DNA from 4 places in the Lysinibacillus sp. DFXJR4 genome. Region 3 is predicted to be linked to each of the others. Evidence: riboswitches for the same ligand, from Rfam matches in the RefSeq annotation. Region 3 holds a riboswitch; each other region holds the start of a gene.
The links. A riboswitch is a leader RNA that binds a small molecule or an ion and turns the genes downstream of it on or off. The one in region 3 is predicted to bind cobalamin.
Positions count from the first base shown of each region.

Region 1 (7,697 bases), on a different contig from region 3:
GTATTAAGTGCTGCTCGTGTCAATGATTTATTGTGCTCAATTGTGATGCGCTTTTATGAAACTTATTTGGAAGATTTATCACGAATTGCTCAGGATAACAAACTTATTAGTCTAGTAGAACGTGAGTATAAGCATTTTTTACAAGCCGTGAAGGAACTAAATGATTATCATTTAAACTGGCATCCACGTGGTAATGGTCATGAGCTATTGCTGGAATTAATTGATAATTTGCAACTTTTGAAAAGTAGACCAGGCAAAGTGTTAACAGACTTTTCGAATTCCCATAGCTATGCTGTTGTAGAACCTTCTTATCGCCCTTTCAAAGACACAAGGCAAAATGTATGGGCATTATAGAAAAAAGCAGCTGCTCAGGTCAGTGGAAATTGTTCTATTTAATCCAAGAACAACATGGGCTCAAGAGAAAACTGCTCATGTCAGCTCAAGAATAGCTCAGTTACATGGGAAAACCACTCCGGTCATCCCAAAACTTGCTCGGGTACAGGAGAAACCCGCTCTGGTCATCCAAAAAATAGCTCGGGTACAGGAGAAACCCGCTCCGGTCATCCCAAAACTTGCTCGGGTACAGGAGAAACCCGCTCCGGTCATCCCAAAAATCGCTCAGGTTCAAGTGAAACCCGCTCAGGCAAGCCATAAAACTGCTCAGGCCAAGGAGAAATCCGCTCAGTTTAATCAATACCTCTCGAAACCAGAATTAATAGAATCTGCAGTACAGAAACAGGACATGGTATCAATTCCACATGTCCTGTTTCTACTTTTCTAAATTATTTGATACAATGCATTGCTGCTTGTGCCTCATGCCATGGAACGGAATAGCCTTTTCCTTTTGCACAAAAAATACTTGCGGATGTATATTCAGGATCGGCATTTTTATTGTAGCCGATTTGAGTAATAATTTCGTTCGGATTATGACATTTATCGTAGCCATCAAATTGTAGAGAAAGCACACCCTTACCATTGGTGTAGGCCGCAAAGGTCGTACTATAGTTCATAAATGTCGCGACAGGAGCACGACCAGTAATCATGACATCCTCTTCTGAAACAACTGGAGGGTCAAATGTACCGGATGCTTGCTGAATATCTGTCATTATGCGGCCGATAAAATCGGTAGATGCTTTTAACTTAAAGCGGTAATAGGGCTCCAGAAGGATGTTCACCGCTTGTTCAAGCCCTTGCCGTAATGCTCGGAATGTGGCCACGCGAAAATCGCCGCCGTCGGTATGCTTAATATGTGCACGCCCCGTTAAAAGCGTAAAACGAATATCAGTTACGGGAAAGCCTGTTAGTAATCCATGATGTTCGCGCTCGAATAAGTGCTTTTCAATCAGTCGTTGATGCCCAACGGATAAATCGTCCGTATGACATGCATTGACAAATGTAATACCAGTACCGCGTGCACTTGGCTCCATTAATAAATGTACTTCTGCATAGTGCTTTAAAGGTTCGAAATGACCATATCCTGTAACAGTTGATGCAATTGTTTCCATATATAATATCTGTGGCTCCCCGAATGAAATGGCTAGTGAAAATCGCTTGTTTAGCACTTCAATAAGGACCTCAAGCTGGATAACCCCCATAATATGTACTTGAATCTCTTGAAATTTTTCATGCCAAATCACACGTAATGAAGGCTCTTCCGCTTCAAGGATACGAAAGATTTTTAAGACTTCCTTTATATGCTGGTCTCCCTTGTATTGTACTTTGGCCTGAAGAGTTGGCACTAACTCATAGGGCTGTGGGTTACTAGAGCTTCCGAGGATTGCACCAATATTTGCTAAGCTAAGCCCTTTTACAGCAAAAATTTCGCCAGCTGTCACTTCCTGTACGGCTTCATAACGATGTCCGTTATATAACCTTATTTCCGTCACTTTTTCGGTTACGTCTCCAAAAGAAAACTCATCTCGAATATGCAAGGTTCCCTGTAATGCCTTAATAAAAGTTAAACGTTGATGGCCATCGTGTCGAATTTTAAAGACTTCACCTTGAAATGGTGCAGCAGCATTGAAATGTGTTTCAGTAAGCAGCGGGAGCTGTGCAAGGAATTCCTTTATGCCGATATCTTTTAATGCTGAGCCAGTAAAGCACAAAAATGCCTTTTCCTGTTTAATCATCGCTTGGAGTTGGGTAAAACAGCTACCACTATCTAATGTTTCATTAAGAAAAGCATCCAAAAGATTGTCATCACGTTCAGCTAGCCATTCCATTATGTTAGAAGGAATATAATCCGAATGGAACATTTCATTTACTAGTAGTACGTCCTTAGAGCAATCCTTTTGAAGCTGTGCCATAACATTATCCACCGCTGCACCTTCACGATCAATTTTATTGATAAAAAAGAAGGTTGGAATGTGATACTGACGTAATAGGTGCCAGACTGTTTCTGTATGCCCCTGTAACCCCTCAACTGCACTAATCACAATGATGGCATAATCCATAACACGAATCGCACGCTCCATCTCAGGGGAGAAGTCGACGTGTCCTGGTGTATCGATTAATGTATAGGTATCGTTGCCAATTGTCATCCGACCTTGCTCAGCAAAAATTGTGATGCCACGTTGACGCTCCAGCTCATGATTATCCAGAAATGTATCTTGATGATCCACCCGCCCACGAGCCTGAATACTTTTTGTATGAAATAATAATTGCTCAGAGAATGTTGTTTTTCCTGCATCCACATGAGCAAGGACTCCAATAGTTTTATGCATAAAATAATCCTCGTTTCTATAAATCCGTCCATTTTATTGTAACAGAATTTTGTTGAATTCAAGAAATATGAATATGTCATAATTGTGCTCCAAATCAACTGATTATGAAAAATAATTAATGTAAAATAGTTCTCGATTATGTAAGAATAGTGCTATAATATTAAAGATAATTAGTAAATGGATTTTTTTGTGAGATTGCGAATAGAAATTTCTTTTGCTAGTCTATCAATAATATTTATAACAATCAATAATACCTTTATATTGGTGCAAATGGCCTTAGTCATTTGCTTAAAAGGGAAATCGGTGCAAATCCGATGCTGTCCCGCAACTGTAAATGGGGAGTCTATACAAAATGCCACTGTAATCAACCTATGGGAAGGCGTATAGATGATGAACCTAAGCCAGGATACCTGCCAATATTATTCTTTACTTTAACCACGAGGATGGGGATAGTGAATCAGGTCAAAAGCCATTATTTCACTATGCGAACCTCTTGGAAACAAGGGGATTTTTTTATGCCCTTTATCAATTTATTACACTGTACATAACAAAAACATGGTAGTAAAGAAGTCAACTGATTTCTTACTATATATTTAACATCAAAGGAGAAAAGGACATGAAGAAATGGAACAGCGTGTGGCTTGTCTTTGCACTGGCATTGATGGCCATTTTAGGTGCATGCAGTGCGAAGGAAGATAAAGAATCAGCAGCACAAGGGGAGAAGGTTGAACCATCGCAAGCGGCAACGGCAGAAGTAACGATTGACAATAATGGGACAACACAGGTTTATAAAGAGGCGCCCAAAAAAGCAATTAGCTTAAACCAACATGTAACAGAAATTATGCTAGCTTTAGGCTTAGAGGATTCAATGGTTGGTACAGCCTATTTAGATGATAAAATTTATGAGCCTTTCCAAGCTGCTTACGATAAAGTACCTGTATTAGCTGACCAATATCCTACAAAGGAACAGGTTATTGATGCAGAGGCAGACTTTTTATATGGGGGATGGAAAAGCGCCTTTGGTGAAAAAGGTGTTGGTACTCCTGAAGAGCTTGAGACATTAGGAATTCACACCTATTTACATACAGCGTCCAATATGACAAAACCAACTTTAGAGGATATTTTCATAGATATTCGTAATATCGCAAAAATATTCCGTGTCGAAGATCGTGGAGAATCTTTAATTGATCAAATGACAAAAGATGTAGATAATATTCGTGCCAAATTGCCACAGGATGGCAAAGAGTTACCTGTTTTAGTTTTTGATAGCGGTGATAAGGAAGTCTTTACAGCAGCGCAAAACTTTATGAATGAGTTGGTAACGATTGCTGGGGGTAAAAACATTTTTGGTAATGTGGAGGCAGGTTGGACAACTGTTTCAAAAGAAGATGCAGTTGCACGTGATCCAGAGGTGATAGTTGTCATTGATTATGGGGAGACATCTGCTGAGGAAAAAATTAATTTCTTAAAGAATGACCCAGCGTTAAAAGAAACAGAAGCCGTGAAAAACGAACATTTTGTTATTTTACCATTATCTGCAGCATCTGAAGGTGTCCGTGCCGCAGAAGCGATTCAAATTTTGGCAAAAGGCTTTTATCCAGATAACTTTTAAAATTTGAGCTAGCATTTTGCTGGCTCCTTTTTCATAAGGAGAGATATTATACATGAATGCATTTAATATGAACATACCAGAGAAAACCTTTGAAAAGCTAAATCATCAGGGAGAATTTACTCGCCTTGCGGTAAGCCCTGGAATTATTAATAAGCATTATACTCCAACACAATTTCAAATAATCGCAAAGGTCGTTGGAAACACTGGTGCTATTAAATACTCTGCATCCTACAGTATATTATTATCAATTCCTACTGTTGGTCTAGGAGAAGCTATAAATGAGCTACAAAAAGCAGGTCTATACGTGGCAAAGCAAGGTCCGATTGTTGCCATGAAGGCATGTGATTTCTGTGATGGCGATAAAATGGAGGCAGCCCCAATAACAGAGCAATTATATGATTCATTAGAAGGGATGGCAGTTCCATCAAGATTACGCTTAAATGTTAATGGCTGTGCATCGGCTTGCTATAATGCTGTCTATGATGATATCGGCCTCATTTATCAAAAGGATAGCTTTGATGTTTATTTAGGAGCGGTGCCGATGGGGGCAAAAGCTCAAGCGGGGACATTGTTTGCTAAACGGATTCCTGTTAACCATATTGAAAGCTATCTCCATGCAATTATTTTACTCTACAAAGAGCATGCTCGACCAAATGAACCTTTTTATAAATTTTATCGTAGAACAAAAACGGCTGACTATTGGGATATAGCGTTTGATTTCTAAAAACTAGTCTTATCAAGCATGGTGTCACTTTGTAAGAAACCTCGTCATTGTAAAATACTTCTTCACATATAAAAGATTACATAGGCTTAAAAAATTTTTTCTTTTAAGCAGGGAAAATACTTAGTGTATCGAAATAAAATACTATGTAAGAATTCAACAAGAAGGAGCGAATAACAGTGAAACATGGGATTCAACCAGAAGATTTATATCGATTAAAATCAGTATCAAATCCACAAGTATCACCTGATGGAAAAGGAGTAGTTTATGTAGAAACTTGTATTGATGAAAAAAAGAATGACTATGTATCTAATTTATTTTATATAAATTTGACTGAAAAAAACCCTCTACAATGGACATTTGGTGATGATAAAACGAATTCACCTGTATGGTCATCTGATGGCAGCAAAATTGCATTTGTATCAACGAGAACTGGCAAGCCACAAATTTTTGTGCTTGCTAAAACAGGTGGAGAGGCCAAACAAGTTACGCATTGTAAAAACGGTGCGACATCACCTGTATGGTCTCCATGTGGTAAGAAAATTGCCTTCTCCGTAAAGCTTGGTAAAAATGAAGATATCTGTGATAAAGCAGAAGATGTTAAGAAAGAGGAAAAAGAACTTAAACCTCTTGAAGTTGACAACATGAAGTATAAATCAGATGCTGCTGGATTTATCGATATGGATCAATATACTCACATTGCCATTGTCGATCTTGAATCAGGGGAGCTGGAACAAGTGACGACAGGAAGCCATCATTTCCATTTGGATACATGGTCACCAAATGGAAAATATCTGGCTTATTCGGCTGATTTAACAGAGGATGTAGATTTTTCTTTCAATAATGATATTTATTTATTGGAGGTAGAAACAAAACAAACGCGCCAACTAACAGAAGGAAAGGGGATGTTCTACCAAACTTCATGGTCCCCGAACAGTCGATACATCGCTTTTCTTGGAAGTGAGAGAGAATTTGAAAACGCTACACAAGCAAAGCTATGGATATATGATTTGGAGCAGAGTAATTTAACAGGTGTAACAAGTGATTTTGACGCTCCTGTCGGTGATTTTGTAGTTGGAGATTATCTACAAGATGTCGTGGCTCCACGTGTCCAATGGATGAAGGATAGTCATAGCTTTTACTTCCAAGTGACAGATCACGGAAATACAGCCATTTATTTTGGAAATATTGTTGGAGAAATATATCCAGCGATTCATGATAATCAGTATGTCTATGGTTTTTCACTTGATTCACAAAATGATAAAGCAGTCGTTGCCATCAGCACTACAACAAATCCTGGTGATCTATTTTACGTCAATTTGAAAACTGGTGAAAAGGAACAGCTCACTAAAGTTAACGAAGAGTTTTTAAGATCAAAAATATTATCTGTTCCAGAAGCTATTGAATATGAAGGGGCAGATGGCTGGAAAGTAAACGGCTGGATAATGAAGCCCATCGGATATGAGGATGGGGAAAAATATCCACTTATTCTTGAAATCCATGGTGGTCCGCACGCAATGTATGCCCATACCTATTTTAACGAATTTCAAATACTTGCTGCACAAGGTTTTGCGGTACTATATACGAATCCTCGCGGTAGTCACGGCTACGGTCAAAAATTTGTTGATACAGTCCGAGGTGATTATGGTGGCAATGATTATCAAGACCTTATGGCTGCTGTTGACTATGTATTGGAACAGTATGAATTTATTGATCAAGACCGACTTGGCGTGACAGGAGGCAGCTATGGTGGCTTTATGACTAACTGGATTGTTAGCCATACAAACCGTTTTAAAGCGGCTGTTACGCAACGCTCTATCTCTAACTGGATTAGCTTTTGCGGTGTAAGTGATATTGGCTATTACTTTACAGACTGGCAAATTCAAGCGGGACTAGACGATATTGAAAAGCTATGGCATCATTCTCCGCTGAAATATGTGGACAATGTACAGACACCACTGTTAATTTTACACAGTGAAAAAGACTATCGCTGCCCGATTGAACAGGCAGAGCAATTGTTTATTGCCTTAAAGCATCGTAAAAAAGAAGCAAAATTTATTCGCTTCCCTGAATCCAATCACGAACTTTCAAGAAGCGGAAAACCAATGTTAAGAATGAATAGATTGGAATATATTCGAGATTGGTTTGTCAAATACCTATAAGAATCATAGAGGGTGGTGGCTTAAGGGCTAAAAAAGCTTCTTAGGCCATCTTTCTAAATTATTGATTAATAACTCCATAAAATACTAAATCCTCGTATTTACCGTCTTTTATAATATGATCCTTTAATATTCCTTCTTGTGTCATACCAATTTTCTTCATTACTTTTCCAGAAGCAGGGTTTGATGAAAAAAATCGTGCAAATACTTTGTGCAGTTTCTTTTCTTCAAAACCGAATTGTAGAATCGACTGCGCTGCCTCTGTTGCATAGCCTTTTCCCCAATATTGCTCACCAATCCAATAGGCAATTTCTCCTTGATTAAAACGTTTGTTATTCGATAATGCAATTGCTCCATATAATTCGCCAGTTTCTTTATCAGTTACTGCAAACTCGTACGAAATATCCTCCATAAAATGATCGTAATGGCGTTCTATCCATGACAACGCATCATTCAAACTATATGGATAGGGCAGGTACAAT
Region 1 covers NZ_JBXUNW010000001.1:1,507,560-1,515,256, forward strand. Annotated here, with positions in the region: gene AC2CGN_RS07715 (hypothetical protein) at 1-354, shown strand, start outside; gene AC2CGN_RS07720 (hypothetical protein) at 377-781, shown strand; gene AC2CGN_RS07725 (GTP-binding protein) at 783-2,723, opposite strand; cobalamin riboswitch at 2,969-3,155, shown strand; gene AC2CGN_RS07730 (ABC transporter substrate-binding protein) at 3,340-4,335, shown strand; gene AC2CGN_RS07735 (precorrin-3B methylase) at 4,388-5,059, shown strand; gene AC2CGN_RS07740 (S9 family peptidase) at 5,230-7,218, shown strand; gene AC2CGN_RS07745 (GNAT family N-acetyltransferase) at 7,277-7,697, opposite strand, start outside.
Region 1: another riboswitch for cobalamin. It lies ahead of AC2CGN_RS07730 (ABC transporter substrate-binding protein); the one in region 3 lies ahead of AC2CGN_RS13160 ((2Fe-2S) ferredoxin domain-containing protein).

Region 2 (7,697 bases), on a different contig from region 3:
TCTTTACATTATAGATGTTCGTGAGGAAGATGAGGTAGCTCAAGGTATGATTCCTGGTGCTCAGCATATAGCGCTTGGAACCATTCCAGAACGTCTAGAGGAATTAGATGCGACGAAACCATATATTATTGTTTGCAAGGCTGGCGGTCGTTCAGCAAATGCTTGCTCCTATTTAGAAGCTCAAGGCTTTGATGTAACAAACCTTGAAGGTGGTATGCTTGCCTATGATGGTGAGTTAGAATTTAAATAACATTGATTTTGAAGCCTTCGCTTTAGTATGCGGAGGCTTTTTTTGTCGAATACAAGTAGGAATTTATGTTTTGATGGGGGGAGTGCTGAATGGAGGGGAATATGTGCAGAATTGATTAGTATTTATGCTAGATAGAAGGCCGCTTGTGCTTGATAGCAAGAGAAAAACACTCGATTGAACACAATTCATTCTAGCTGATATGATAGATACAAGAAAGGTGGTGATAAATTGCAAACAACCCAGCGAAAAAAGCCCCACAAACTGTTAAAGCTTGAAGCGTTATTACGCAGACTGCAGAAAACATCCCCAAATTATCCGTATTTTCAAGAGTTACATCGAAAATTGAGTGCTGGTTTTCAAGGTGAGCTCCGAGTTGATCGACTTTGGCAAGAAATGAACTTCACTTTCCCTCATCAAATATTCTATGATTATTGTTTTATCAATAATTCAGGTTTTACACATCAAATCGATACACTATTTGTGACACCACATTTTCTATGCTTAATAGAAATTAAAAATATTTTAGGAAAACTTGATTTTGATGATGTAAAGAGACAATGTATTCGTACAACTTCGGATGGAAAAATAGACAGTTTCATCTATCCAGTAGATCAACTATTTCGGCATCAAAGCTATTTCCAAATATTATTAAAGCAACTAAATATAGAGCTCCCAATTGTGAAAGTGATCGTAATTGCAAATCCTTCTACCATAATTGGTCAATTAAGCACAGAATGTCCAATTATGCATAGTGTGGGTTTACCTTATTTCTTATGGCAACAGCTACAGCATTTTGGTCAACAATCATTAGAAAAGAGTGATTTTCAGAGATTGCTTAAGCACTTAAAATCTATTCGTCAAGATAAATTATGGGAACAAAAACTGATGGAAGATGAATGGAGATCAGGTGTTCTTTGTCCAAAGTGTGCCTATGAGAAGAGCATGTTTTATAGGCATGGCTCTTGGCTTTGTCGAAGCTGCGGTGTAGAAAATAATGAGGCTTTTTTACAAGCATTACAGGATTATCGACTTTTACGGGAAAGCTATATTTCTACAACCACTTTATGCCAAGAATTCAATATACCAAGCAAGTATATTGCCTACCGTATTATAAAAGCGTTGAAGTTTGAAAAGATAGGGAATAATCGCTATAGTCATTATAAAATTTCGGAGTATTAGAAAGCTACACGATGAAAGCGGTCTTCATCGTATATCTTATTAAAATACATAACACTAACAGGAAAAAAATAATCAATTATTTTTATACGCATTTTGATGATCCTCAGATGGATTTAAATTATTTATCAGGCATTTGATAAGGCAAAGCGCTACTAGTTCATAGTAATAAAAGAAATAATGAAATCGCTTCGTTAGTGGGCTATAGTAATGAAGAGTATTTTAGTAAAGTATTTAAAAAATATGTTGGAATGACACCAGCCAAATATCGAACTATTTAAATCTAGTGGATTTTGGTAAAATAAGTATAGAATGACCGAGTTGAAAATAGAAAGGATGAGTAATATGTTCCGATCAATAGCGCCTCCAACAATGTCTTGACAGTAGAGTCTACTGTTTAAGGCATTCCACACTAGCTTGCTCTTCTTGCAATAGATTCTACTGTATAGGCTAAAAACTATATAAGTAGAAAGTAGGAATCAGAAGTGAGCGGAAAATTTGCATTTGTTTTATCTATGATTATCTTTGGGGCTATCGGTGTTTTTGCTAAATATATACACCTGCCATCCAGTGAAATTGCCTTCTGGATGAGTGTGATTGGCTCTAGTTTTTTATTGATAATTTTCATCGTTAAAAAAGAAAAAATAACGAAAGCATCCATTTTGTCTAATATATGGCCATTACTGCTATCAAGTGTAGCGTTATGTGGGAATTGGATTTTTCTATTTCAAGCGTACAAAGAAACAACCATTGCCAATGCAGCGCTTAGCTATTATTTTGCGCCAGTTTTAGTGATTTGTTTATCACCAATTATATTAAAAGAAAAACTGTATCTAAGAAAAATTTTCTATGTAGGTGTGGCTTTAGTTGGATTATTCTTTATTGTCCATAGCCAAGCTACAGAAGAAAATGGGCAAGATATCGGCATTGTGTATGGGCTTATTGCAGCATGTTTCTATACGTTGGTAACTTTTGTCAATAAGTATATTCATGGACTTAAAGAACCGTCAAACACAATTCTGCAGCTTTCTTTAGCAGCGTTATTTCTAGCACTTTATCTTTATGGAACAACTGGATTTCAAATCATGTATATCGATATAAAATCCATCAGTTTACTAATAGCATTGGGCATTGTCCATGCCGGTATAGGCTTCTATCTTTTCTTTTTAGGAATGAGTCATTTAAAGGGGCAAAGCATAGCCATTTTAAGCTATATTGACCCTCTAACGTCATTGGTAATCTCAACGATGATTTTAGGAGAAAAAATGACTATGCTGCAAATAATAGGAGCTATTCTATTGCTTGGCGCGACATTTATTAGTGAAATAGATCAGAAAGAAGTCTAATTTAGCTTTAAAGGTGACATATTGACAGAAAGATATCTTTACAGTAAATTAAAAGAAATTGCATAATAGCATTAGGTGCCCATTGAGGGAGAATAGGGAATAAAGTGAAAGTCTTTAGCGGTCCCACCACTGTAAAAAGGAGTTTCATAGAGAATGCCACTAGCATGGTGCTGGGAAGGTTCTATGAAATGTTGAAATTGAGCCAGGAGACCTGCCTAATTGCTTCGATTATATAGACGATGGAAAAGTCTGTAGTTTATTTGTCATGAATAAACTGCAGGCTTTTTATATTGTCTCGAAAGATTGAAAGGGGAATAGTTTCATGCAATTATTACAGCACACGATTAAAAAAATTCAAAATGCGGATAGCCGTATGATGGAGAAAGCTAGGGAATATATAGACTCTCTGAGCAAGCCACCTGGAAGCTTGGGGAAATTGGAGAATCTTGCTGTACAGCTTGCTGGTATTACAGGAGAATTATTTCCTAAAATTGAGAGCAAAGCAATTATTGTCTGTGCAGCAGATCACGGTGTTTGTGAGGAAGATGTAACTTCAAATCCGCAAAAGGTCACCTTTTTACAAACAATGAATTTTCCAAAAGGGTTAACGGGGGTTTGTGCAATCGCCAGCATAACCAATGCCAAAATTGTAACGGTCGACGTTGGTGTAAAAGAAGATTTACCATTGGATGCTGGAGTCATTCTAAAGAAAATTAAATATGGAACAGACAATATGGCAAAGGGTCCAGCTATGTCAAAAGAGGAAGCTATTCAATCCATCGAAGTAGGAATTGAAGTTGCAACGAACGAAATAAGAAACGGAGCGGATGTTCTTGGAACTGGTGAAATGGGTATTGGGAATACAACACCAAGTGCGGCTATCCTTTCTGTGCTTCATGCCTGTCATCCAAATATAGTAACAGGACTAGGTGCAGGTGTTGGAGCAGGGGGAATTGCGCATAAGGTGGAGGTTATTCAGCATGCTATTGCACTAAACAAGCCCAATCGCCACGATGCTATTGATATTCTTGCAAAAGTTGGTGGCTTAGAAATAGGTGCTATGGCTGGAATTGTACTTGCGGCTGCTGCAAATCACAAACCTGTTGTAATTGATGGCTTTATTTCTACGATTGCTGCTCTCATTGCCTTTGAGCTTGAGCCAAAAGTAAAGGACTACATCATTCCTTCCCATGCCTCAGAAGAACCAGGGGCTAAAATAGCAGCCAAGTTGCTTGGGGTTGAACCAATGCTACATATGAATATGCGTTTAGGAGAAGGCTCTGGTGCAGCTTTAGCCTTTCCAATTTTAGATGCAGCTTGCTCCATGATGAAAAACATGGCAACACTTGAGGAATCTGTAGTGCTAGTAGAATCGAAAGAATAGATCGTAACAAAAAGTATAACAAGCCCATAATTCAAAACTATTTGGGCTTGTTACTATTTATAAAATGCCTATGCCCGATTGAGCTTTCGTAAAGGCAAACGCCATTTCTTCATATAGGAAAGAATTCTTAGCACTGTTATCATACCAAATAATCCATATAAAAAGAGGTCGCCTGTCAATACTTCTAGACCAATCATGAGTCCTGCAAGAGCTGCCCAAACCCCATAAATTTCATCACGTAATACGAGAGGCTTGCGTCTTGCTAAAAGATCTCGAACTATGCCGCCTCCTGAACCAGTTAAGACAGCAGCTACAATCACTGCACTAATGGGCATGTCGAGCTTTACAGCATAGAGGGCACCTTGAATAGCAAATGCCGATAAGCCAATGGCATCCGTAAAGTTTCCCCAACGATGCCAATGCTGAATTAGATGATGTGGAAAAATAAAAAATATAGTAATTGCCGCAAGTGCAATTTGGAACATCATATCCTGTCCCCATAATGTTGTAACAGGCAGGCCAATAAGTAAGTTACGAATTGCGCCACCACCAAAGGCAGTGACAATACCGAGTATATAAACACCGAATAAATCGTATTCTTCCTCCATGGCAATAATTGCCCCAGAAATAGCAAAGGCAATTGTTCCGATAATACTGAAAACCTCCCAAGCCATCCCTTTCACCCCTTCTGAAAAATAATGTACTTTCTCATTAAAGTTAAAAAATTCTATTAAATGTAAGAGAATCTATGAAATTTCAAAAATAATGAAAGAAGTCCGCACATTAGCTTAGCGCAAATTGCGAGTAGAAACAATAGGCAAGTTTTGCAGACACATCTACAAATTGTTAAGATAAGATAGGAGAAAGTGAAAACTTCAATTTGTGGTTGTAGATGCCCGCAATGGAAGAAATGTGAATGGAGAAGAATGCATGACTTTTACAACGAATTTAACAGAAGAAACGTTAGCATTGGCTACCAAAATAGAGGATAAGGTTCGCCCGTTTCAAAGGAAGGTAGACGAGATGGCGTTCTTTAATCAACAAAAGGTGCTTGCAGCTTTTAGGAAGCATCAAGTGAGTGACTATCATTTACACCCTTCTAATGGATATGGTTATGATGATGAGGGACGTGACAATTTAGAGCGTGTTTATGCAGAGGTTTTTGGAGCGGAGGCTGCCATTGTACGTCCGCAGATTATTTCAGGGACACATGCCATTACGCTTAGTCTATTCGGCGTGCTGCGACCGGGTGATGAATTGCTGTATATTTCAGGTCAACCATATGATACATTACAAGCCATAGTAGATGGCGGTGATAAGGATACTGGCTCATTAAAGGATTATAAAATTGGTTATCGACATGTAGATTTAATAGAAAATCAACTGATTGATTGGAACGGTGTAGCGACTGCTATTACAGAGAATACAAAAATGATTGCGATTCAACGATCAAAGGGCTATGCATCACGTCCATCCTTTACTATTGAAGAAATTGCTTCAATGTGTGTGAAAATCCGTGAATTAGCACCACAGGCTATCATCTTTGTCGATAATTGCTATGGAGAATTTGTGGAGGCTCAGGAACCGACAGAGGTAGGGGCAGATTTAATGGCAGGCTCTCTGATTAAAAATCCAGGCGGTGGCTTAGCCAAAATTGGTGGCTATATTGCTGGTCGTGCCGATTTAGTTGAAAAATGTGCCTATCGTATGACGTCACCGGGTATTGGTGCAGAAGCAGGTGCAACACTAAATACGCTTGGTGATTTTTATCAGGGCTTTTTCCTAGCGCCACACGTTGTAGCACAAGCATTAAAAGGCGCAATTTTCACAGCGGCAATGCTAGAAGAAGTTGGCATGTCTACATCTCCAAGCTATGATGCGAAACGAACGGATTTAATTCAATCTGTTTCATTCCAAACGGCTGAACAAATGATTGCTTTTTGTCGCGAAATCCAAGCGAACTCACCAATCAATGCCCATTACGCACCAGAGCCAGCCTATATGCCAGGCTATGAGGATGATGTCATAATGGCGGCTGGTACCTTTATTCAGGGCTCCAGTATTGAGCTTACAGCAGACGGTCCTATTCGCCCACCATATACGGCATTTATTCAAGGCGGTCTCACATATGAGCATGTAAAATTTGCTATTTGTAGTGCAGTTCAAAAAATTCAGCAATAGATAAGGTGGAAAAAACTATTCAAATCGTGATTTTGAATAGTTTTTTTACAATTTTGTAGCAGTCGAAAAAATATTTAAAAACGATGTTAGGAAACCTTACATACTTGTTGACACTGTAAAAATTTCGTTATATGATTAGCGGGTATTGGAGGGGACTTAAATGAGTCGTGAAATTAGACGAACTATGCCGTTATTATCTATGAGTATCGTGATGCAATTGACCGAGCTTTCGGCACGCCAAATTCGTTATTATGAAGAACACCATTTAATTGAGCCGCACCGAACAGAAGGCAATCGTCGAATGTTCTCATTAAATGACGTCGATACATTGCTAGAAATTAAAGATTACTTAGAACAGGGCATGAATATGGCGAAAATTAAAAAATTATTCGCTAAAAAGAGTAACCCTGTGACGACAGATGAGCCGGATTTAAGTGACTCAGAATTACGTCGTATCATGCGTGAGGAAATGCGTCAAGCACAGCGCATGCAAAAATCATCCATCCGACGTGGGGATTTATCCCGATTCTATTAAAAGCCTTTAATAGGGTAGGGTAAAGATAAAAGCTAGACAAATTATAGGAGTGTGGAAAACTGTGGGTAAATACACAAAAGAGGACATTAAACGTCTTATCGAGGAAAAAAACGTAAGCTTTATTCGTCTACAATTTACGGATATACTTGGCACAATTAAAAACGTTGAGATTCCTGTAAGCCAATTAGACAAAGCGCTAGAAAATAAAATGATGTTTGATGGTTCATCTATTGAAGGCTTCGTTCGTATCGAAGAATCAGATATGTATTTATATCCTGATCTAGATTCCTTCGTGGTGTTCCCTTGGACTTCTGAAAAAGGGAAAGTAGCACGCTTCATTTGTGATGTATACACTGCGAAAGGCGAACCATTTGCTGGTGACCCACGTAACAACCTAAAACGTATCCTAAGAAAAATGGAGGATATGGGCTTCACAAGCTTTAATTTAGGGCCTGAGCCAGAGTTCTTCTTATTCAAATTAGATGCAAAAGGCGAACCAACATTAGAGGTTAATGACCACGGTGGTTACTTTGACTTAGCGCCAACTGATCTTGGTGAAAATTGCCGTCGTGATATCGTATTAGAGCTAGAAGAGATGGGCTTTGAAATTGAAGCTTCTCACCATGAGGTAGCTCCTGGACAACACGAAATTGACTTTAAATATGCAGATGCTATCACAGCTTGTGATAATATCCAAACGTTCAAATTAGTTGTAAAAACAATTGCACGTAAACACGGCTTACACGCTACTTTCATGCCAAAACCATTATACGGTGAAGCTGGCTCTGGGATGCACTTCAATGTTTCATTGTTTAAAGGCAAAGA
Region 2 covers NZ_JBXUNW010000001.1:327,823-335,519, forward strand. Annotated here, with positions in the region: gene AC2CGN_RS01535 (rhodanese-like domain-containing protein) at 1-250, shown strand, start outside; gene AC2CGN_RS01540 (nuclease-related domain-containing protein) at 479-1,429, shown strand; partial or broken gene AC2CGN_RS01545 (helix-turn-helix domain-containing protein) at 1,585-1,707, shown strand; gene AC2CGN_RS01550 (DMT family transporter) at 1,912-2,772, shown strand; cobalamin riboswitch at 2,829-3,005, shown strand; gene cobT (nicotinate-nucleotide--dimethylbenzimidazole phosphoribosyltransferase) at 3,095-4,156, shown strand; gene AC2CGN_RS01560 (trimeric intracellular cation channel family protein) at 4,225-4,830, opposite strand; gene AC2CGN_RS01565 (methionine gamma-lyase family protein) at 5,087-6,337, shown strand; gene AC2CGN_RS01570 (MerR family transcriptional regulator) at 6,498-6,872, shown strand; gene glnA (type I glutamate--ammonia ligase) at 6,934-7,697, shown strand, end outside.
Region 2: another riboswitch for cobalamin. It lies ahead of cobT (nicotinate-nucleotide--dimethylbenzimidazole phosphoribosyltransferase); the one in region 3 lies ahead of AC2CGN_RS13160 ((2Fe-2S) ferredoxin domain-containing protein).

Region 3 (7,697 bases):
AATGACGCCATAAAGCCACCAACCTCAGAAGGAAAAGCAAGAGCTAATTGAACAGAAGTGACAATATATGTACCTAAGTCACCGAGCATAGCAGCTAAAAACACAGCTACAGAAAATGAAAGACCCATTTTTTGAGAGCCTTTAAATACATAATAAGCAATAATTGGACCAACTACTGCCATAGAAAAGGCATTTGCTCCTAAAGTTGTAAGCCCTCCATGCGCTAAAAGTAAAGCTTGGAATAATAATACAATTGTTCCGATTACACTCATTGCTAATGGACCAAAAAGAACTGTACCAAGTCCAACTCCTGTTGGATGCGAGCAGCTTCCAGTTACTGACGGAATTTTTAATGCTGATAAGACGAAGGCAAAGGCACCTGATAGTCCTAAAATCATTTTAGTTTCAGGGTTTGCATCGATCGTTTTACGAATTGAACGTAATCCTAAAATAATAAATGGAATAGATACAACCCACCAGAAAATGGCCCATTCAATTGGTAAAAAGCCCTCCATTATATGCATGGCGAATGCACGATTTGGCACAAATAAAAATGCCAATAAGAAATAACTAAGCTTCCAGCCTGAGAATTTCAAAATTTCTCCTCCTTACATATAGTTTTTGAATTAGCGTGCGAAAAATAAAAAACACTTCTCCTTAGGGAAAAGTGCATAGCTAAAACAAATAGAATTCGATTCTACTAAGCCGCACACCTATCCTCGTAGGTTGAAACGTTCACATTCTTTTCGGCAGGTCTCCTGGCTTTAGTTCCTCATTTTATAGGCCTTCCCATCCGTTGGACAGTGACATTCTCTATAAAACTCCCTAGTACAGTGGCGGGACCGCGCCGGACTTGAACCGGCTTCCCTTTTAAGCGAAATGATAAGCACTTCGCACCGAAAAAAGATGAAGTTGTGAGATTTCACGACAAAGTGTAACATAATTTTCCATCATGATGCTATCTTTTTTTAGAAAAAAATTTTTAAAATTGAGGTACAATCTAGAAAATTCTGATAAAATAAAAGAGAAATTTTTCTTTTTTCTACGAATTTTTTGATGAAATTTTAATGAAAATGTCACAATTTTAGAGAGAAATATTGAAATTTTAAAATTTTAAGATATGATAGAGACAGTTTTAAATTCATGTTAAACATACAAATTTGATATAAAAACATACATAAGTGCTTGAATATTTTCAAGATAATAGGGAAATTGGTGAAAGTCCAATACAGCCCCCGCTACTGTAATAGCTGATGAAATCGCAAATGCCACTAGTGCAAACTTGGGAAGGCGCGAAAGTAAATGGAAGCTTAAGTCAGGAAACCTGCTTATGGAATGATGCATGCAAACTTTTCGGAGGGAGAAGTTGAAGCAAAGGCGAATACCTATCTTATTCGACTTTATTTGGCTTCTACAAAACCTTTACTCTTCGATTAGAGTAAAGGTTTTTCTTGTTCCTAAACGTATTGAGGGGAGAACAACGATGACTACTTGGAATTTAGAGGGGATGCAGACACATCTTTTTATTTGCAATGGCAGTAGCTGTATGAAAAAAGAAGCAGAGGAAATTACGCAAGCCATTCGTGATGAGATACAGTTGCAGGCACTTGATAAAAAAATACATACAACCCGGACACGTTGTAATGGCAGATGTAAGGATGCATGTGTTGTCATTGCTTATCCGCAAGGGAATTGGTACCGTGTGCCAACAACTGAACATGCGAGGGCACTTGTGCAGGATTTACATCATGAGTCACTGCACCATGAACATGTTTTTACGCTTCGTGAGGGCACATTACAGCGCACAGCACAAACAACAGCCATTAAAGGCATCGAAAAGGTGAAAGAGGGGTAACAAAAATGGCGCAAAAAGGAAAGATTTTTGTAGTTGGCTTTGGGCCTGGTGATTTTAATCATATTACACATCGGGCTGTAGAGGCATTACAACAGAGTGATATGATCATAGGCTATAAAACATATGTAGAGCTAATTCAGGACTTAGTGAATGCAAAATCCATTGTTAGTACGGGTATGACGGAGGAAGTATCTCGTGCACAGGAAGCGGTACGCCAAGCAGAGGCTGGGAATATTGTTTCCGTTATTTCCAGCGGTGATTCTGGTGTATATGGAATGGCAGGTTTAGTGTATGAGGTATTAATCGAGCTTGGTTGGACGGAGGCAACTGGTGTAGAGGTAGAAATTGTTCCAGGTATTTCTGCTATCAACTCATGTGCAAGTTTACTAGGAGCGCCAATTATGCATGATGCTTGTACGATTAGTTTAAGTGACCACCTAACACCCTGGAATTTAATTGCGAAGCGTGTGGAAGCAGCAGCGATGGCGGATTTTGTGATTGCACTGTATAACCCAAAAAGTGGTCGACGTACAAGACAAATTGTGGAGGCCCAACGAATTTTATTAGAATATCGTTCACCTGATACACCAGTGGGACTTGTTAAAAGCGCTTATCGTGACCGTCAGGAGGTTACCATGACAACTTTAGCAGAAATGCTAGAGCATGATATTGGGATGCTGACAACGGTTATTATCGGAAATTCATCAACATTTTTCTATGATAATAAAATGATTACACCACGTGGCTATCAGCGTAAATACACACTTGGAGAGGAGAAGCAGCCATTACGTCCACACCAACGTTTAAGGGAAGAAAATGAACCATGGGCAATGAATCAAGAAACAGGGAAGGCACGCAATGACTTTGCGGCAGATCCCAACGCTAATCGCATCGAACCCAGTTTAGCCATTTCTCCTAATCCGAAACAAAAAAAAACTTCACTTGAGATGGCGACAGCAGCCTTAGCGATGGTCAACGGAACAAGTGAGGTAAAGGCAACACCCAAGCTTGTGCAACAAAAAATCGAATCTATCTTTGAGTTAGCTGTGAGCCCAGGAGTAGCCAATAAATTTTTCACCCCGCAACAGATGATGACGCTAGCAGAGGTTGTCGGGGAGGATGGAACGATGGAATACACGCCAGACCATCAAATCCATTTAAAAATTCCAACAACGGGGCCAGAAAAAATTACAGCAAAGCTACGTGAGGTTGGATTCTTACTGGCTCCGATTGGGGATGTACTATCATTAAAGGCTTGTGACTTCTGTTATGGGGAAAAGGCTGATTCGATTCCATATGCCGAGGAGATTCAGAAGCAGCTTGGCGGAATGTCTTTACCGAAAACGTTGAATATTGGCTTTAATGGCTGTGGTATGGCATGCTATCGAGCAGTATTTGATGATATTGGCATCGTTTATCGTAAAAGTAAGTTCGATGTTTTTATTGGGGCAAAGCCAGTTGGTCGTACAGCGCATGCTGCACAGCCAGTTGTAGAGGGACTAGAGCCTGAACAACTTATTCCGCTCATTACGGACATCATCGAAGAGTATAAAGCAAATGCCCATCCAAATGAACGTTTGTTTAAGTATTTTAAGCGTGTGAAAAAGATTCTACATTTTACGTATCAGGACATGTCTTCAAAAATAAAAGTAGAGCCCGCTCCATGCGGTGACTAGTGAGGAGTAATGAGATGAAAGCAATTTTATTTGTCGGCCACGGGAGCCGTTTAGCAGCAGGAAATGATGAGGTGCGTACATTTATCGAGCAAATGGCACCTCGTATTGATGATAGCTTCTTAGTAGAAACGTGTTTCTTGGAGTTTGCTTCTCCAAACATTGAAGAGGGTATAACAAACTGTGTCAAGAAGGGTGCAACAGAGGTGCATGTGATTCCAATCATTCTTCTTCATGCTGGACATTCAAAGCTACATATTCCGGCAGAAATTGAGCATGCGCGAGAACATTATCCACATATTACATTCACATATGGTCAAACAATCGGTGTCCATGAAGAGATATTTGCAATTTTAGAGGATCGTTTAGCTGAAATCGGCTTCAATGCTGAAGAGGAGCAACAGGATACAGCTATATTATTAATTGCACGAGGCGGCAGTGACCCATATGCAAATGGAGACTTTTATAAAATTACACGTCTGCTGTGGGAAAAATTGCCTGTGAAATATGTAGAAAGTGCCTTTATGGGGGTAACGGATCCTCGTGTCGAAGAGGGAATTGAGCGCTGTGTTAAGCTAGGTGCTAAAAAGATCATTATGCTTCCATACTTTTTATTCACGGGTATCCTAATGGAACGCATGAATGGTATGTGTCAACAATTTAACGACAAATTTCCAGAGTGTGATATTCAAATTGCTGACTATTTTGGGTATCATGAACGCTTGCAAAATGTGCTACTTGAGCGTATTGAGCAGGCTGTAAATGGGACATCAACAGGTATGCAGGATTTAGAAAACTATCGAGCTTATGCAGCAGTGCATGGTCATGCGCATCATCATCACCATCATGACCACGACCATGATCACGACCACCATGATCATCATCACGAACATGACCACCACCATGAAGAGGAGTCTGTGAAATGATTTTCATGTTAGCAGGGACAAGTGATGCCAGAAACTTAGCTCTTGAAATACAGTCAGCAGGCTATCAGGTAACAGCAACAGTTGTTACTGAGTCTGCAGCCTCTAGCCTTGCTGAGGTGGGTCTACCTCATTTAGTTGGACGGTTAACAGCTGAGGAAATGGCAGCAATTATGACAGAACAAGGCTATCGTTTAGTTGTAGATGCCTCTCATCCTTTTGCTGAGGAAGCTTCAAAAAATGCCATGGCAGCAGCGGAGCAAGCAAATATACCATATATTCGCTATGAACGCGCGCATGAACATTATTCTCATCCTCTTATAACAGTAGTAAAAGATTATGAGGAGGCTGCTCACTTAGCAGCAGAAAAACGTGGTGTCATAATGCTAACAACAGGCAGTAAAACGCTTGCGACATTTACGAAGGTTTTACATGGTCTGGAGAATACAAGAGTGATTGCACGTATGCTACCTAGACTCGATAACATGGAGAAATGTGAGGCACTTGGTGTGGCACAAAGGGACATAGTCGCTATACAGGGACCCTTTTCAAAGGAATTAAACGAAGCACTCTTTCGTCAATATGATGTGACCTTGATGATTACGAAGGAAAGTGGCAAGGTTGGCTCAGTGGATGAAAAGCTAGAGGCAGCACTTGCATGTGGCATTGAGACAATATTAATTGCAAGACCAAATATAAAGTATGGCCAGCAATATTCTACATTTACAGAAGTACTACAGGCAGTACAACACACACTTTAGGAGGCAATTCAGATGGATTTTAAAACAGATTTCAAACCTTTAACGGTAGATCCGGATAAAATTTACGATTACAGTTTTTCAATTATAGCAGAAGAAATGGGCGAGCATGATTTTTCAGAGGATGAGTGGAAGGTTGTTCGTCGTATTATTCATGCATCTGCTGATTTTGAGCTTGGTCGTAGCGTTATTATTACTCCAGGGGCAATTGAGGCAGGTATCAAGTCTATTCTTGCAGGTCGCCATGTGATTGCTGATGTGCAAATGATCGAAAGTGGCTCAGGAAAAAAACGTTTCCAAAAGCATGGTGGGGATCTACATTGCTATATCGCAGATGAAGATGTCTCAGTAGAAGCGAAAAAACAAAATACAACACGCGCTATTATCTCCATGCAAAAAGCTGCTAAATTACATGAAGGTGGAATTTATGCCATTGGTAATGCACCAACTGCATTATTAGAGTTAATCCGTTTAATTAAAGAAGGCTTAGCAAAACCAGATCTAATTATCGGTATGCCAGTTGGCTTTGTATCTGCAGCAGAGTCAAAAGAGGAATTATTAAAATTAGAAGGTATTCCGTATATTACGAATGTTGGCCGTAAAGGCGGTAGTACAGTGACGGTTGCCGCTTTGAATGCCATTTCACTTTTAGCGGATGAACAGGCGAAAAAATAATGGAGCGGAAGCCGAAAAAGGATCCCAAGGACATGCGTCACGGTTATACAACGGGAGCCTGTGCAACTGCGGTGGCAAAGGCAGCATTGCTAGCACTAATTACAAATGAAGAGCAGGAAACTAGTACAATTCATTTGCCAATTGGGCGAGATGCAACCTTTACTATTGAAAATTGTACGTTTGAAAACAATACGGTAAGCTGTGAAACCATAAAGGATGCTGGGGATGATCCAGATGCTACACATAAAGCACTTATTATTGGCACGGTGAGCTGGGCCGATACACCTGGCATTCATCTTGATGGTGGGATTGGTGTCGGGCGGGTAACAAAGCCTGGCTTACCTGTCCCAGTTGGAGAAGCGGCTATTAATCCCGTACCTCGTAAAATGATTCATAGCACTGTACAGGGTGTTCTTGACGATTTTCAAATTAAGCGAGGCGTCAACGTTATTATTTCTGTCCCAGATGGTGAAGAAATTGCGAAAAAGACCTTAAATGGTCGTCTGGGGATCATAGGTGGTATTTCCATTTTAGGCACAAGGGGAACCGTCGTGCCTTTTTCGAGTTCCGCTTATATGGCAAGTATAGTGCAAGCAATAAGCGTTGCTAAGGCAGCTGGCTGTGAGCATTTAGTCATTACAACAGGGGGACGCAGTGAAAAGTATGGAATGGCGCAATACCCTAATCTACCAGAGGAAGCATTTATTGAAATGGGCGATTTTGTTGGCTTTACGTTAAAGCACTGTAAACGTCTCGGCATTAAGCGAGTCTCTCTTGTTGGCATGATGGGGAAATTCTCGAAAGTGGCGCAAGGTGTGATGATGGTGCATTCCAAAAGTGCTCCGATAGATTTTAATTTTTTAGCACAACTGGCTACAGATATAGGTGCAGACAAGGACACAATAGCTGCTGTACAGGAGGCCAATACCGCTTCACAGGTAGGCGAAATTATGGCAGAAAAGGGCTATGATGCATTTTTCCATCATTTATGTGAAGCTTGCTGTTACTCCTCCTTACACCATATTAAAGGCGGTTTAACGCTTTCCACATCGATTTATTCGATGCAGGGACAATTATTAGGAAGGGCTGATGACATTGCATCGATCGATGAAATTGATTGGGATCGGGGATAACGGACTAGAAAGCTTGCTGCCGCAATATAGGCAGTGGATTGAAGACTGTGAGGTACTTGTTGGTGGGGAGCGTGTTCTGGAATTTTTCCCGACCTTTAAAGGCGAAAAAATAATGATTAAAGGTGGCCTTTCTACACTTGTTACTAGATTATCTGAAGAAACAAGAAATACTGTTATCCTAGCATCGGGTGATCCATTATTTTATGGAATCGGCAGTTACTTAGCAAAAAAGCTAGACATAGAGGTTTACCCATATATAAGCTCAGTGCAACTTGCCTTTGCAAAGATGGGGGAAAGCTGGCAGGATGCCTATGTCACGAGTATTCATGGACGCTCCATGAAGGGCTTAGCGCAGCGTATTGATGGCAAAAAGAAAGTGGCGCTTCTAACAGATGCGGAAAACAATCCGAATGCACTAGCGCGATATTTAAAGCATTTTGACATGACGGAATACCGAGCATTTGTTGCGGAAAACTTACAAGGTACCAATGAAAGATTCGGCTGGTATTCGCTTGATGAATTAGAAGAAGCTGATTTTTCTCCTTTAAATGTCGTTATTCTTCAGCAAATTTCAGAGCCAAAACATTATGCACTTGGCATTGATGATGAAGAATTCTCACAGCGTAAGCCAGATAAAGGGTTAATCACAAAAAAAGAAATTCGTGTATTAAGTTTGCAGG
Region 3 covers NZ_JBXUNW010000005.1:100,367-108,063, forward strand. Annotated here, with positions in the region: gene AC2CGN_RS13155 (energy-coupling factor ABC transporter permease) at 1-596, opposite strand, end outside; cobalamin riboswitch at 732-916, opposite strand; cobalamin riboswitch at 1,164-1,346, shown strand; gene AC2CGN_RS13160 ((2Fe-2S) ferredoxin domain-containing protein) at 1,484-1,855, shown strand; gene cobJ (precorrin-3B C(17)-methyltransferase) at 1,861-3,531, shown strand; gene AC2CGN_RS13170 (sirohydrochlorin chelatase) at 3,546-4,454, shown strand; gene cobK (precorrin-6A reductase) at 4,451-5,212, shown strand; gene AC2CGN_RS13180 (precorrin-8X methylmutase) at 5,225-5,884, shown strand; gene AC2CGN_RS13185 (cobalt-precorrin-5B (C(1))-methyltransferase) at 5,884-7,017, shown strand; gene cbiE (precorrin-6y C5,15-methyltransferase (decarboxylating) subunit CbiE) at 6,974-7,697, shown strand, end outside.

Region 4 (7,697 bases), on a different contig from region 3:
CGTACCATTTTCAGGCTTTAATAGGCGGTACATATTTTTTAATAAGGTTGACTTCCCGCTACCGTTTGGACCAATTAGCCCAACAAATTGCTGTTCCCTTATTTGCATACTAACCTCATGTAATATGCGTTGATCCTGAATGGAATAGGATACCTGCCTTGCTTCTAATGTCATAGGTTTAATCTCCTTCACCGAAAGAATAATTATTACGGCGCAGTAGCCAAATGAAAAATGGTCCTCCACAAAAAGCTGTAATAATTCCAATTGGCATTTCTTCAGGAGCTATCAAAATTCGAGCAATCGCATCTGCCCAAACTAAAAAAATACCTCCTAATAAAGCACTAATTGGTATTACATATTTATAGTTAGAACCTACAATTATGCGAACAATATGTGGAATAATTAAGCCAACAAATCCAATAGAGCCGCTTACTGCAACAAGCACACCCGTTAATAAAGATACTAGTAGGATAAGCTGTAAACGAAACTGTTGGATATTGACACCTAATGTAACTGCTGCCTCTTCCCCAAGCAATAATAAATTTAAATGACGATAATGGAGCCACAGTAAGGCAAACACGACGATAAAAATAGTTGTAGGAATAATTATATTACTCCATTTTGCACCAGCTAGACTTCCAAGCATCCAATACATAACTGCCTTAATTCCACCCTCTTGCTTTGCCATCATTAAAATAAAATTCGAAATAGCAGATAAAATAAACGATACTGCCATTCCAGCAAGTAAAAGTCTAAAGACAGATATTTTTCCTCCAACACGGGCAAGGAAAAACACTAACAATATGGCTAGTAGTGAGCCTAAAAATGCAGATACTGAAAGAGCAAAAATTCCTAGGAATGAAAATGCACCTAAAATAATAACAGCTGTAGCACCGACTGTTGCCCCTGAGGATATTCCTAATATGTATGGTTCAGCTATAGAATTACGCACAAGAGCCTGTATAGCTGCTCCTGCAATTGCTAAGCCTGCTCCTACAATGGCAGCCAACAAGACGCGTGGCACCCGTATTTGCCAAATGATAATTTCTTGCGAGCGACTCCAATCCTGCTCTATAAAATTTTGGACGATTGGAATTTTGGACAGAATAACCTGCCACACATAAAGAGGTGTGATGGAAACAGATCCAACCATAACAGCCAAAGTCATAGAAATGATTAGTATTAGAAACAAAGACAGTGATAATAGTATAAATTTTTTATTCATATGTATAATACTCCTAATCAACCGTAATAGATATGAAGCAATAAAAAAGAGTATTTCATGCATAGTATGCATAGAAATACCCTAGATTCATCAACAAAGTCAGAAAGATTTCCTTCTATTGTCCGTAAATGCGTTCATCCTCGTGGGCATTACAACTATCACTAAATGGCAGGTCTCCTGGCTTCGAATCAACGTTTTATGATTACCTTCCCGTTCCTAAAACAGTGGCTAAATCATCATAAAACTCCTCGTTACAGTTGCGGGACAGCGTCGGATTTTCACCGACTTCCCTTTTAAGTGACACTTTATATAAGATGCCACACCATTAGTATCCAAACTATTAAAATTATGACGATTCTATCATACATTTAAGTAGTTAGTCTATTAATTATCATTGAGTTAACTAAACATAAATTATAGGTTGACACAAATATTTTATTTTCATACACTATTTATAGCTTTAATAGACAGGAGTGAAATTATGGCAACAGTTGCAGAACACTCTCATCATAGATTAAGAACAGTAGATATTGCCTATATTGGATTATTTTCAACGTTAATGATGATTGGTGCAAATATTACTTCTATTGTCCCTTTCATGTCTGTAGGTGGAGTCCCCATCACATTGCAAACTTTCTTTGCTATATTAGCTGGACTCGTTCTTGGTAGTAGAAAGGGTGCGCTTGCTTGTACGGTATATATGTGCATTGGCTTAGCTGGTGCACCCGTATTTGCACGTTTTGGTGGCGGCTTTGGACAAATCTTGAGCCCTACATTTGGCTTCATTGTCACATTTATTTTAGCTGCATTTATCGCAGGACTAATTGTTGAGCGCAGCGGCACAAAGAAAAGCTATATTGTTGCAGCAGTAATTGCTACAGCTATTAATTATTTACTAGGGACAAATTGGATGTACTTTGCTTATAAGCTATGGGCTAGCGCTCCAGATGCTTTCAATTATAAGATGGCCTGGCTTTGGATGATGCCGCCTTTGCCTAAGGATATTATTTTAGCAGTCTTTGCTGGTATTTTTGCGCATCGACTACAAAGGATATTAAAAATAATACCAATAAAATAGTTGAATTCTTAAAACGCCAAACCTACAAAGATGGCGTATTTCTTATAATCCTTCCATTATTTCTGCACATTTATTTGCTACATTAGGTGTAAATAGTGAGGAGGAATAAAGGATGAAGATAAAAAGAAGTTGGTTTATCAGTTTCCTGACAGTAATTACTTTCCTAACGTTATCAGGTTGCTCTGACAAGACAGAATCAGGGACGAAAAAGGACAATGACATTGAGCAGAATACAAAGATGGATCATTCAACAATGGATCATTCTAGCTCGGGTGAGGTGCCCATAGCGTTGAAAACTGCCGTAAACCCTAAATTTCCAGAAGGAAGCACAGCTATTATTACCAATGGACATATGGAAGGTATGGAGGGAGCAAAAGCAACAATTGTAGGCGCATATGATACTACTGCATATATTGTCTCCTATGATCCAGCTACAGGTGGTGAGCGTGTAGAAAATCATAAGTGGGTTATTCATGAGGAATTGATTAATCCAGATTTAGCTCCATTAGCCTCTGGTACTGAGGTTAAGACAAATGCATCTCATATGACGGGCATGGAAAATGCGACTGTTCAGATTGATAAAGCAGTCCAAACGACTGTTTATATGATTGATTACACAGCTACTACAAATGGAGAGTCTGTAAAAAATTATAAATGGGTAACTGAGGACGAATTAGAAACAGAATAAGACGCTGAACCTCTGTAGATTTCTTGCAGAGGTTCTTCTAGCTTCTAAGATCTAAAGCATTTCTCCCTGCGGACTTAAGCCATTTATAGCCAAGCCCCCAAACAGTTTGTAAATAATCATCAGCAGGAAAACCACTTTTCCGTAGTTTCTCTCGTAAATTACGTACATGTGAATCAATTGTTCGATCCTCTATCGAATCATGGTAACCCCATACAGTATTAATAAGATGCTCCCTAGTAAAAACCTTATTTTGATGCGCTAAAAATAAGGCTAGCATCCCAAATTCCTTAGGTGTTAAGGATATTTCCTTCTGTCTAAAACAAACTTCAAAGGATTCCTTGTTTAAATGTAATCCCTCAAACGACACAATATTTTCATCACTTTTTGCCCTCCTTAGAACAGCATTAATACGTGCTAGTAACACTTCTTCATCGAAGGGTTTAAGAATGTAATCATCTGCTCCTAGATTTAGACCTTTTACCATATCAGTATGCTCCCCTTTTGCTGTTAGCATAATGATGGGCACATCCCAAAACTTCCTTATTTCTTTACAGGCCTGCCAGCCATCCATTTCTGGCATCATGATATCTAAAAGTACCAGATCTACATGATTTTCTTCTAAATAGATCAGAGCCTCCTGAACGGATACCATTTCCTTACATGTGAAAACAGGCTCTAAATAAAGCTTAAGCAAGTTTAACATTCTAGGTTCATCATCTATGAGTAGTATTGTTTTCATGCTTTTTGACTCCTTTAAACGTTAAGATAAAAGTTGTTCCTTTATTTTCTATACTCTGGGCTGTAATTTCTCCTCCATGCGCCTGCACAAGCTCTTTTACAATTGAAAGCCCCAGTCCAACGCCCCCTAGTGCACGACTACGAGATTTTTCAACACGATAAAATCGTTCAAAAATATGAGGTAAATCCTTTTTGGGGATTCCCTTTCCAGTATCTTTAACGAGTATAGATACTAAATCGTCCTGTCTTTTTGCTATGACGGAGATAACGTCACCTGGTGAACAATATGATAATGCATTATTGAGGAGATTCATTAATATTTGTTCCAGCCTTGCAGCATCAGCCATTAAAGTTAATCCTTCTTCACAATGAACGTTAAAATGCAGCTGTTTTTCTTGAAAGGCAGGGCTCAATTTCCCTCTAATATTTTCCAAAATCTCATTCAATTGAAGACATTCTTTTTCAATAATAAAGGAGTTTTCGTCCATTTTAGCTAGATCAAATAATTCCCTTATTAAATGAGAGAGTCGATTTGTTTCTTCTATAATAATACCTAAATATTTTTGTCGATCTTGCTCCGTCAAATTACGTTTATAGAGAATATCCGCATAGCCTTTTATAAAGGTTAAGGGTGTTCTAAGCTCATGGGCAATGCTTGATAAAAAATCTTTGCGATCCTGTCTTAAATGATTCAACTCATCTGATAAATGCTGAATTGCTATAGCAAGATCACTTAGTTCATCCCTTCCATTCGAAGAAAGTGCCACGGAAAAGTCACCATTACTCATTTTCATAGTAGCTTCTTTCATCTGAATTAAAGGGTGAGCTAGCTTTCTAGATAAAACAATAATGACTGCAATGGTTACAAGACCTGAAACAAATCCAACAATTAAAAAATGCTTATTTAAGCGCTCCATTAATGCATGGATTGAATCTGTATTTTGAAACATAAAAATATATCCAACAGTTCTCTGTTGCTTTTGAATTGGACTAATGGTTGCAATATATTTTTCATTTTTCCAATGACGCTGCAATATTTCCCCATTATAAGGAACAGAATTCTCTAATTGATTTATATAATCTTTGATTTCAGGATGTGGGTTTGAAGACGCCAATATTGTTCCTGATATATTTGTAATAACTACATCTGTATCTTCCTCTGACTCCATTAGTACAATATGAGCTAGGGTCTCCTTGTCAAAATTTCGCTCTAAAATTGTTCTATGAGAGTTTCCTCTTGCCTGTAAGCTCGTTAGTTCCTCTTCAACCCTTGAATTGGTTAAAGAAGTATGTAAAAAGAACATCATAAATGTTTCAATGCAAAATAATGTAATAAAAAAAATGATTCCAAGCTTTAGTGAAAGTTTTCTCATTTGCTAACCACCATTTTGAGATTTCCAAAAAATACGTGACATTTGCAGGGCATTATCATGCGTTTATATGTTCGCTGAATAGGAAAAATACATCATCTCTTCCTTTGAAGTATTCTGTACCTGACGCTTCGCTTACGGTACTAAACATTTGGCTGAATCACGTCAAAAGTATAACGTAAAAATATGAAGATTTTATGCAGTAGTACAGCATTTTTAATCGAGCATCTCTTTTACCATTCTACCACCATTCAAGTGCTTTATTCGTTTCAGCAGAAGTTAAAAAGTCCTGTAAGTATACCTAGTACTTACAGGACTTCATAGTGTTGAAAAACTAAATGGTCAAGGGACTCTTTGTGAATATTTAGTCAAAATGAAGGTGATTTTCGTTCCAGGCTACTCGCTTTGTTGCTGACGCTTCGCTTTCGCACAGAGCAAAGCTTCCTGTGGGCGAGCGACGAGCCGCTTCCTGCGCCTGGAGGAACGAAGGCTAAGTGCGTCACGTCCTGTGACAACGCCTTCGTGACCAACCTCGTGTTGGCCTCAGTTTCTCGTCTGTCTCGCTATCCCACGGGAGTCGAGTAGCCTTGCACTCCAATCTGCAATAGTGTAGAACTTTAAATATTTTCTTCCTTCAAAAGTAAGGTAAAAGCACATTACTCACATTTTATGCATAAAACTACTTTGTAACTTTACATAAAGTTACTTATGGCTGTCGCGCTGCTTTCACATAGAAAAATGTTATCAAAGCTCCATTTTGCGCAAAATAGTGATGGTTAAGACTTCAATTTATCACTATACATTCATGAGCAATGGTTGATTGGAGTGTAGACTGAGTAACTCCTCGGGGATTCAGCGCCACAGATGAGACCATGGAGCGAGCAAATTAGGGGAACAAAGGCTAAAATCGTCACGTCCTGTGACAACGCCTTCGTGACCAACCTCCTGCTGCTGACGCTTCGCTTACGCGCAAAAAACATCTGTTGCCCCAAGTGGCTCATCGGACGCTCCCCAGGAAGCTCTGCGCGAAAGCGAAGCGTCAGCGGCAAATGTTTTCTGTAGCGAAAGCAAAGCGACAGCTACAAAGCACTCAGGCGGAACGGAGATTAACCCGTCGTTTTGAAAAAGGGATATACTTTTTAATTTGTCACCTTGATTTCATTGACATAATAGTATTTCAACAACATGAAGTCCTGTAAGTATACCTAGTACTTACAGGACTTTCATTATGTTAAACGTATTTTTTTGCCCAGTTTAAGAAGTTATCGATAACTAAATCAAGGAATTTTACAGTACCTTCATCTGTTAGGTTACCTTCTGCATCAAATTTTGTGTGCACAGCACCAATATAAACATCATTCCCACTAAGTAATGGTGAATTAATACCTGGGGAGAATAAAATATCTCTCAAATGTAATTGTGCTTTTACAGTACCAAGGTTACCCATCGATGCACCCATAATAATAGATGGTTTTCCAATCATTACTTTGTCTACACGAGATAACCAGTCAATTGCATTAACCATCACACCTGGTACGGTACCATTATATTCAGGTGTCACCCAAAGCACTGCATCTGCAGCTTTCACTTTTGCTTTAAAATCAAGCACGGCTTGTGGTGCATCATTTTCAATATCTTGATTATACATTGGTAGCTCATTTAAGCTTAAAACCTCAAGTTCAAACTTCTCAGCATATTGTTTTTGAATAAACTTAGCTAACTGCATATTATAAGATTCTTTTCGGATACTACCTACGATAGCTACTACTTTCATGATGTTATTTCCTCCTAAAACGTCTATTATTCTTAGTATTTGTATAGTAATTCTATTTTATACCACGTTAGTAATAAGTGGCAAATTCCTCAACTGGCTTACGATAACCTCGTAAACGACGACTGCTTTCTTTTTCCTTACCTATTGTTATCATAAGTGCAATTTCATGTGTTTCTGGCACATTAAAAAGTGCACGCATTTTTTCATTATCGAACCCAATCATTGGGCAGGTGTCCCAACCGCGATTTTTTGCAGCAAGCATAAATAACATTGCTGATAATGAAGCATTACGAATCGCCTCATCCTTCATAAAATCCTGGCCACCATCTTCATAAAATTTAGTATTCTCTGCTACAATCTCTTCTAATTCACTAGCGGTAATTATTCCTAAATCCACCATCCCCTGAGTGAGGTTGGCCGTGTTTTTATAGGCCTCTTTATCACCTAATACTAGAATCACCCCAGAAGCTGAATGTACTTTATATTGACCAAATGCTGCCTCTCTTACTTTTTCCTTCATCTCTTCATCCAAAACAATAATGTAGTTAGCATGTTGTAAGTTAAAAGCCGATGGAGCAAGCTTAACATCCTCTAAAATAGGCCGTATGTCTTCTTCAGTCATCTTAACGTCCTTTAAAAAATTATTGGCTGAACGACGCTTTTCAATTAGTTTGGAAAATTCCATTTATAAGCCCCCAATTCAGTTATGTAAATCCATCCAGTAAGCAGCATATTTCTGTTACTGGATGAATTAGTATTACTCATACTCTTTATCGAACTTTATTGTACTTCTTACAGTGTCAATAGGACGAACAAGTTCTTCA
Region 4 covers NZ_JBXUNW010000017.1:53,672-61,368, forward strand. Annotated here, with positions in the region: gene AC2CGN_RS21665 (heme ABC transporter ATP-binding protein) at 1-174, opposite strand, end outside; gene AC2CGN_RS21670 (FecCD family ABC transporter permease) at 179-1,225, opposite strand; cobalamin riboswitch at 1,376-1,567, opposite strand; gene AC2CGN_RS21675 (biotin transporter BioY) at 1,707-2,303, shown strand; gene AC2CGN_RS21680 (YdhK family protein) at 2,416-2,991, shown strand; gene AC2CGN_RS21685 (response regulator transcription factor) at 3,029-3,730, opposite strand; gene AC2CGN_RS21690 (sensor histidine kinase) at 3,705-5,102, opposite strand; gene AC2CGN_RS21695 (NADPH-dependent FMN reductase) at 6,331-6,873, opposite strand; gene AC2CGN_RS21700 (nitroreductase family protein) at 6,941-7,558, opposite strand; gene AC2CGN_RS21705 (ring-cleaving dioxygenase) at 7,631-7,697, opposite strand, start outside.
Region 4: another riboswitch for cobalamin. It lies ahead of AC2CGN_RS21670 (FecCD family ABC transporter permease); the one in region 3 lies ahead of AC2CGN_RS13160 ((2Fe-2S) ferredoxin domain-containing protein).